DNA from 2 places in the Paracoccus fistulariae genome. Region 1 is predicted to be linked to the other one. Evidence: riboswitches for the same ligand, from Rfam matches in the RefSeq annotation. Region 1 holds a riboswitch; the other holds the start of a gene.
What was found. A riboswitch is a leader RNA that binds a small molecule or an ion and turns the genes downstream of it on or off. The one in region 1 is predicted to bind cobalamin.
Positions count from the first base shown of each region.

Region 2: another riboswitch for cobalamin. It lies ahead of JHX87_RS05595 (TonB-dependent receptor plug domain-containing protein); the one in region 1 lies ahead of JHX87_RS03530 (DUF1636 domain-containing protein).

Region 1 covers NZ_CP067136.1:698,070-701,474, forward strand. The annotation lists gene cobN (cobaltochelatase subunit CobN) at 1-254, opposite strand, end outside; gene cobW (cobalamin biosynthesis protein CobW) at 270-1,325, opposite strand; gene JHX87_RS03530 (DUF1636 domain-containing protein) at 1,326-1,700, opposite strand; cobalamin riboswitch at 1,788-2,007, opposite strand; gene cobO (cob(I)yrinic acid a,c-diamide adenosyltransferase) at 2,045-2,653, shown strand; gene JHX87_RS03540 (thioredoxin family protein) at 2,773-3,327, shown strand; gene gph (phosphoglycolate phosphatase) at 3,324-3,405, shown strand, end outside.
Region 2 covers NZ_CP067136.1:1,124,046-1,127,450, reverse strand. The annotation lists gene JHX87_RS05595 (TonB-dependent receptor plug domain-containing protein) at 1-1,655, opposite strand, end outside; cobalamin riboswitch at 1,775-1,966, opposite strand; gene JHX87_RS05590 (NAD-dependent deacylase) at 2,031-2,711, opposite strand; gene JHX87_RS05585 (hypothetical protein) at 2,721-3,023, opposite strand; gene JHX87_RS05580 (heavy-metal-associated domain-containing protein) at 3,198-3,386, opposite strand.

The sequences.
Region 1 (3,405 bases):
AGCCGGATCAGAATGGCACGCGCCGCGCCCAGCGTCTGGTCCAGATAGGTATCGACCGACAACGGATGTTTCAGCCGCGCGATATTGGCCAGCCGCAGTGTCGGCAGGCCCGGGCCGCGATGCCAGGCTTCGGCGAAAGCCGCCAGATCGCTGTCGGAGAAGGACAGCACCACCATATCGGCCGGGCTGTGGCCCAGATCGACAGGGGTGTCGGCCTCATCCAGACCGTGGCTTTCGCGAAAGATGACGTGCATCGCGCTGGCGTTTCCTTAGCCGACAGGGGCCGGGGCAGGGGTCAGCACGGCGCGGATCGCGGCCTCGTCGATATCGTCATGTTCGGCAATCACGACCAGACGCCCCTGACGCGGCTCATCACCTTTCCACGGGCGGTCATATTGATGCCGCACCCGCGCGCCGACCGCCTGCACCAGCAGCCGCATCGGCTTGCCGGTAATGGCGGCATAGCCCTTGACCCGCAGGATATTCTGACGCTGCGCCAGTTCAGTGACGCGGGCGACCAGTTCGGCGGGATCCGTAAGTTCGGGAATGGCGATCACGACACTTTCGAAATCGTCGTGCTCGTGATCCTCGGCCCCGTCGTGATGCGAGGGTCGCGCGGCCAGGTCATCCTCGGCCGCCGCGCCAAGGCCCAGGATGACACGGGGATCGACCGTGCCCTCGGCCACCTCGATGATCGGCAACGGGCGGGGCAGTTCGGCATTGATCAGCGCCTTGGCCTGCGCCACGCCATCCGCGCCCGCCAGATCGGGCTTGGTCAGCAGGATGATATCGGCGCAGGCGATCTGATCCTCGAACACCTCGGACAGCGGGGTTTCGTGATCAAGACTGTCGTCCGCCAGCCGCTGCCGGTCCACCGCCGCCACGTCGGGCGCGAAACGGCCCGCCGCCACCGCCTCGGCATCGGCCAGCGCAATGACGCCATCGACCGTGATCCGGCTGCGGATATCGGGCCAGTCAAAGGCCTTGAGCAGCGGTTTCGGCAGCGCCAGCCCCGAGGTCTCGATCAGGATGTGATCGGGGCGCGGATCCAGCGCCATCAGCGCTTCGATCGTGGGAATGAATTCATCGGCAACAGTGCAGCAGATACAGCCATTGGCCAGTTCGACGATGTTCTCCTCGGGGCAGCCGGGGATGGCGCAGCCCTTCAGGATATCGCCGTCCACGCCGACATCGCCGAATTCATTGACCACGACCGCCAGCCGCTTGCCGCCGGGATTTTGCATCAGCTTGCCGATCAGGGTCGTCTTGCCCGATCCCAGAAATCCGGTGATGACGGTGACGGGGATCTTTTCGAGATTGCTCATTCAGGTGCTCTCCATCGGGGGAATTCGGGCGATACAGTTCTTGCGGAAATGTTCGGGGCGTTCGCGCCAGGGGACCAGCCCGTCAGGTGCCGCGCGATAGGCGGCAGCGCCCTGACAGATTGTCTGCAGATGGGCATCGGCATCAAGATCGCCGTAGATATAGGTCCAGCGGCCCGCGCCGCGCAGCGCCACCGTGCAGCCGCGCGCGCAATTCGACATGCATTCGACCGGCGTGATCGTCACGCCCGGCAGCGACACCTGTCGCAGAGCCTGCATCAGCAGATTGCCCGGGCGATCCGCCGCGCCGTCGTCACCTTCGCCATGACGACAACGGGTGCAGACCAGCAATTCGACCTGTGATTGCGCCGTTGTCACGCAAACCCCATCACTTCGGGGGCAGGGGGTGGCAAGGCGAATGCGCGGCCAGAACGCCACGCGCCCGACACCGGATCACCCCGCCCGGTTTCATTCGTCGCGCTGGCAGGTCTCCCGGCTTGCGGATATCAAGGCACAGCCTTGGCGGTCATCCTTCCTTCCCAGCCTGTTCGGGCCAGTGGGTTCCTGGATGACCTTTCCGGTCACGGTCGCGGGGGCGGCTGCAATTCGGCGCGGGCCGTGGCACGAACCTCTTGCATTCCCTTTTCACCTGTTGACACAGGCACCAGCTGCGCCGATATGGTCAGCCCGCGCCAAGCCTGTCAAGCCGAAAGGAAACCGGAATGGATGAGGCCGCCCGTCGTCACAATGAAAAGATGAAACGCATCAAGGCGGCGCGCGACCGGATGATGCAGGACAAGACCGAGGAAAAAGGTCTGATCATCGTTCATACCGGGGCGGGGAAGGGCAAGTCATCCTCTGGTTTCGGGATGATCATGCGCTGCATCGCCCATCGGATGCCCTGCGCGGTGGTGCAGTTCATCAAGGGCACCTGGCAGACCGGCGAGCGGCAATTGCTGGAAGAAAAATTCGCCGACGAGTGCCGGTTTTTTGTATCTGGAGAAGGGTTTACATGGGAAACCCAGGATCGCGACCGCGATATCGCCGCAGCCCGCCACGGCTGGGAGCTTGCCAAGGCGCAGATCCGCGATCCTGCCATCCGCTTCGTGTTGCTGGACGAAATCAATATCGCGCTGCGCTATGATTATCTGGATATCGAGGAGGTCGTCGATGTCCTGCTGACCGAAAAGCCGCCGATGACGCATGTCTGCCTGACCGGGCGCAATGCAAAACAGGAGCTGATCGAGGCCGCGGATCTGGTGACCGAGATGAGCCTGATCAAACATCCGTTCCGCGACGGCATCAAGGCGCAGCAGGGCGTGGAATTCTGATCCATCCAAAACCGCAATAATCAGTATTATGGAACATAAATCCAAAATGCGTCCCGATACTTGCGCCTGTGGCGGCTTTCCCCGACAGTCCGGCGCATGGAACGACATGGAGGCATGTAATGGCTGTATCGCCGCCCGTTTGCGATTTTGGCGCGCCCTGGCATGATTTCGCGCTGCCGGGCACCGATGGCCGGATCTATCGGCTTGAGGATGTCACGGGTCCGCGTGGCACGCTGGTGATGTTCATCTGCAATCACTGTCCCTATGTGCAGTCGATCATCGACCGCATTGTCCGCGACGCGGCGCAGATGCAGCGCGCCGGTATCGGCGTGGTGGCAATCTCGGCCAATGATGTGGCGGATTATCCGCAGGACGGCCCGCAGCAGATGAAGACCGAGGCCGCGCGCCACGGCTTTACCTTTCCGTATCTTTATGACGAGACGCAGGACGTGGCCAAAGCCTATGGCGCGGAATGCACGCCGGATTTCTTTGGCTATAACGCGGATGGTGAACTCCAATATCGCGGCCGCTTCGACGCCTCGGCCAGACGCGCCGGACCCGCGGATGCGCGGCCCGAACTGCTGCAAGCGATGCTGCGCATTGCGGAAACCGGTAATGGACCAGAAAATCAAATACCGTCAATGGGTTGTTCGATAAAATGGAAAACGACATGAATGTCTGTGCGGCACCCTGCCCGGTCGTCTTTGACCTTGACGGCACGCTGATCGACAGCGCGCCCGACATTCATGCCA
Region 2 (3,405 bases), 430 kb from region 1:
TCCATATCCTGCGGGCGATCCGCGACATAGCGCAGGTTGAAGGCGGCCGTGGTGCCGGTGGCAAAGCTGCCCTCGATCCCCAGGTTCAGCGTATGGGCGGGCACCTCGGCCCAGTTCGAAGCTACCTCATTATCCACATAGGTATAGGACCCGCTGACGGCGTAGCCCGCGCCGAAGGCATAGCGGCCGTCAAGCTCGCCCCCCTTGCGGCGGGCATCGCCCTCGACCTGCACGTACCATCCGTTCGTACATGCCTCAGGAAAATCAAAACCGATCAGGTTCGTGGCCTTCAGCCAGAAGGCGGTGGCCCGCAGATAGCTGTCCTCGCCCCATTGCTTTTCGATGCCAAGCTCGGCGCTGCGGCTTTCCTCGCGCTGCAGCGTGTCATCGCCATAGGGGCCGTAAAGCTCGTAAAGCGAGGGTGCGCGAAAGCCATTGCCCAGCGAGGCGCGCAGGAACAGATCCTCGCGCAGGCGATAGACCGCAGCAACCCGGCCCGAGGTGAAATCGCCGAATTGCGAATGATTGTCATGGCGCAGCGACAGCGACAGATCGGCCTGCGTGCCCAGAGGTGTGTCGGTTTCGATGAAGATGCCATTGGTGCGGGTATCGCCATTGCCTTCGGCCGTTTCCTTCTCGGAATCCGCGCCAAAGATCAGCCGCCCGCCATCCGCGCCCAGATCGGTTGCGCCCTGCCAGGACAGCTTGTTGCGCGCGCCGATGAATTCCGTCGGGAAGCTGTTGCCATAGCTGGTGCGGTCCAGACGATAGCGGGTCAGGGTTACGGTATTGTCCACCGCGCCCGTCCGGAATTCGGCAAAGCCGCGAAGGCCAAAGCTTTTGCGATCCGTGTAATCATCGCCGGTTGACCCGATCACATCGCCGCCGAAATCGTCGAAATCGCCGGTGCTGTCTTCCCAGAAGCCGTTCAGGCCCAGCAGCGTGCCGTTTTCCAGCTCATGCGCGGCATAGAAGCTGAGGCGGGTGGCGTCATAGCCGTCATCCTCGAAATTGCCGTCATTTTCATCCAGCGCCGAAAATCCGTCCGTGTCGATCCGTGTCGCGGTGAAGGCCAGATCCGTCGCCACGCCGCGCCAGGTCAGGCCATAGCTGGCCAGCCAGGAATTATAGCTGCCGGCCTCGACCGTGGCCTGTTGCTGCAAGCCGTTTTCGGTCGGGCGCGCCGATTGCAGCGTCAGAACGCCAGAGATCGCGCGCGAACCGTAAAGCGCCGATTGCGCCCCGCGCAGCAATTCGCCGCGCATGACATCCGCGCCGATCAGCCCGCCCGTGTCGTAGGACGGCTGGCCCGCCGCCGCGTCCGAAACCTCGATCCCGTCGATGACCACGGGCAGGTAATGGCTGGGCGCGCCGCGCAGGACGACCGATCCGGTGGTGCCCAACGGGCCGCTTTGCCGGATGGTCACGCCGGGCAGGCGGGACAGGGTTTTCGTCAGCGGCTCGCCCGCGCGCCCATCCAGATCCTGAGGGGAGATGACCGAGACGGAACTGCCGCTGCGATCCAGATCCGTCGCCTCGCGGTTGGCGGTCAGGGTGATTGGATCCAGCAGATAGGGGTCCTGCGGATCCTGCGCCAGGGCGGGCAGGGCAGTGGTCAGGCTCAGCGCAAGGCTGCTGGTGAAATATCGGGTCATCTGGCGCATCGGCTCGTTTTCCCTCCTTGGCCCGGTCGGGCGGTGGTGTCTGTGTCCGCTGGCCGGACGGCGATATCACCACGACGGAAGGTCCGCTTTGCACATGCGCCCCGCATGCACCCAGGGTGATTGCCTTGGCAGGTCTCCTGACTTGGCGGGTCGCAGCTTGGCCGGGCCTTCCCATCCGCAGGCGCGGGCAGTGGCGTTTTCCGGCCTCGCTCGCCGCTTACAGTTGCGGGGGCAGTCGCGGAATTGCACCGCGTTCCCTTTTCACCGGGTTTTGGCCCGGAACCGAGGCAGGCACGGGTTAACCGATGCCGGATCGGCAGGGCAAGGGCTTTCGGCAGGTCGTGGAGAGAACGCAGCGCGATCGTGTCACGGGGTCAGGCTTTTGACCCATTCCGGCACGGTTTGCGAGGCCGGACCCAGAATCCGGCGGTCGAAATCGCGGGCATTGAAGCTGGCATCCAGATTCAGTTCGACACATTCCGCGCCACTATGCGCGGCATGCTGGGCAAAACCGGCGGCCGGATAGACATTGCCCGATGTGCCGATAGCCGCGAAAAGATCGCTTCCTTCGATCGCCTCCCAGATGCGTTCCATCTGATAGGGCATCTCGCCGAACCAGACGATATCGGGGCGGGTGGCGGTCCTGCCGCAGAAGGGGCAGGGATCCTCCGGCGACATGCTGTCCGGGGCGTCCCATCTTTCGCCGCAGGCCGCGCAAAGCGCGCGGGCCAGCGAGCCGTGCATATGGATCACGTCGGGACTGCCGCCACGTTCGTGCAGATCATCGACATTCTGCGTCACCAGCGTCAGATCATGCGCGCGCGCCAGATCGGCCAGCGCGATATGCGCCGCATTGGGTTCGGCGGCCGAGGCTGCGGCCCGCCGGGCGTTATAGAAACGATGGACCAGCGCAGGATCGCGGGCAAAGCCTTCGGGCGTCGCCACATCCTCGATCCGGTGCTGTTCCCACAGACCGTCGCTGGCGCGGAAGGTGGCAATGCCGCTTTCCGCCGAGATCCCTGCGCCGGTCAGAACCGTGATCCGCATCGCGCGATCTTAGCGGCAATAGGCCTCGGCCCGGGCGGCAAAGGATTTGTAGCGCGCCCAGAACGCATTGTCGGAATTGCTTTTCGACATGCGCACCACCTGCGCCTCATGCGGGTCGCGGAAGAAGCGGGCGGCGCGGCGCTGATCAGAGCGCGACAGGGTCTGGTTCGCGACCTGCTGAATGCAGCCGCAAAGCGGGGCATTGCCGCGCGCTCGGTCGGAACGCACGCAGGCGCTGTCAATCGGTCCGGCCACGGCCAGCGGTGCGGTCAAAACAATGGCCGCTGCCGCAATGAAAATGCGGTTGAACATGGGGCTGTCTCCTCGGTTCCTTGTCCTCTGCGAAGGCGGCCGGTTGTCCCGGTCTGAATGCCTTGTCATCTGTGTGATCCATAGCAGAAATGTGACGCAGGCTCAATCTTCGCGGGCTGGCCTGTGCTGTGCCGTTCCAGGCCGACGGATCAATATCTTGTAAGGGCAGCCTGCCTAACCCGCGATCTGGGCGTCGTAACCCGCCTCGCGAATCGCGGCGGTTGCCTCTTCCGCGGACAGCCCCCGGATCTCGGCATTGCCTGCGGCCAGATCGACCGTGGCCTGACCGCCCTTCGCGGCAATGGCCTTTTCGACCGCGGCCTTGCAGTGATTGCAGCTCATTCCCGTAATTGTCAGCTTCATCGCGGCTCCTGTCATCGTC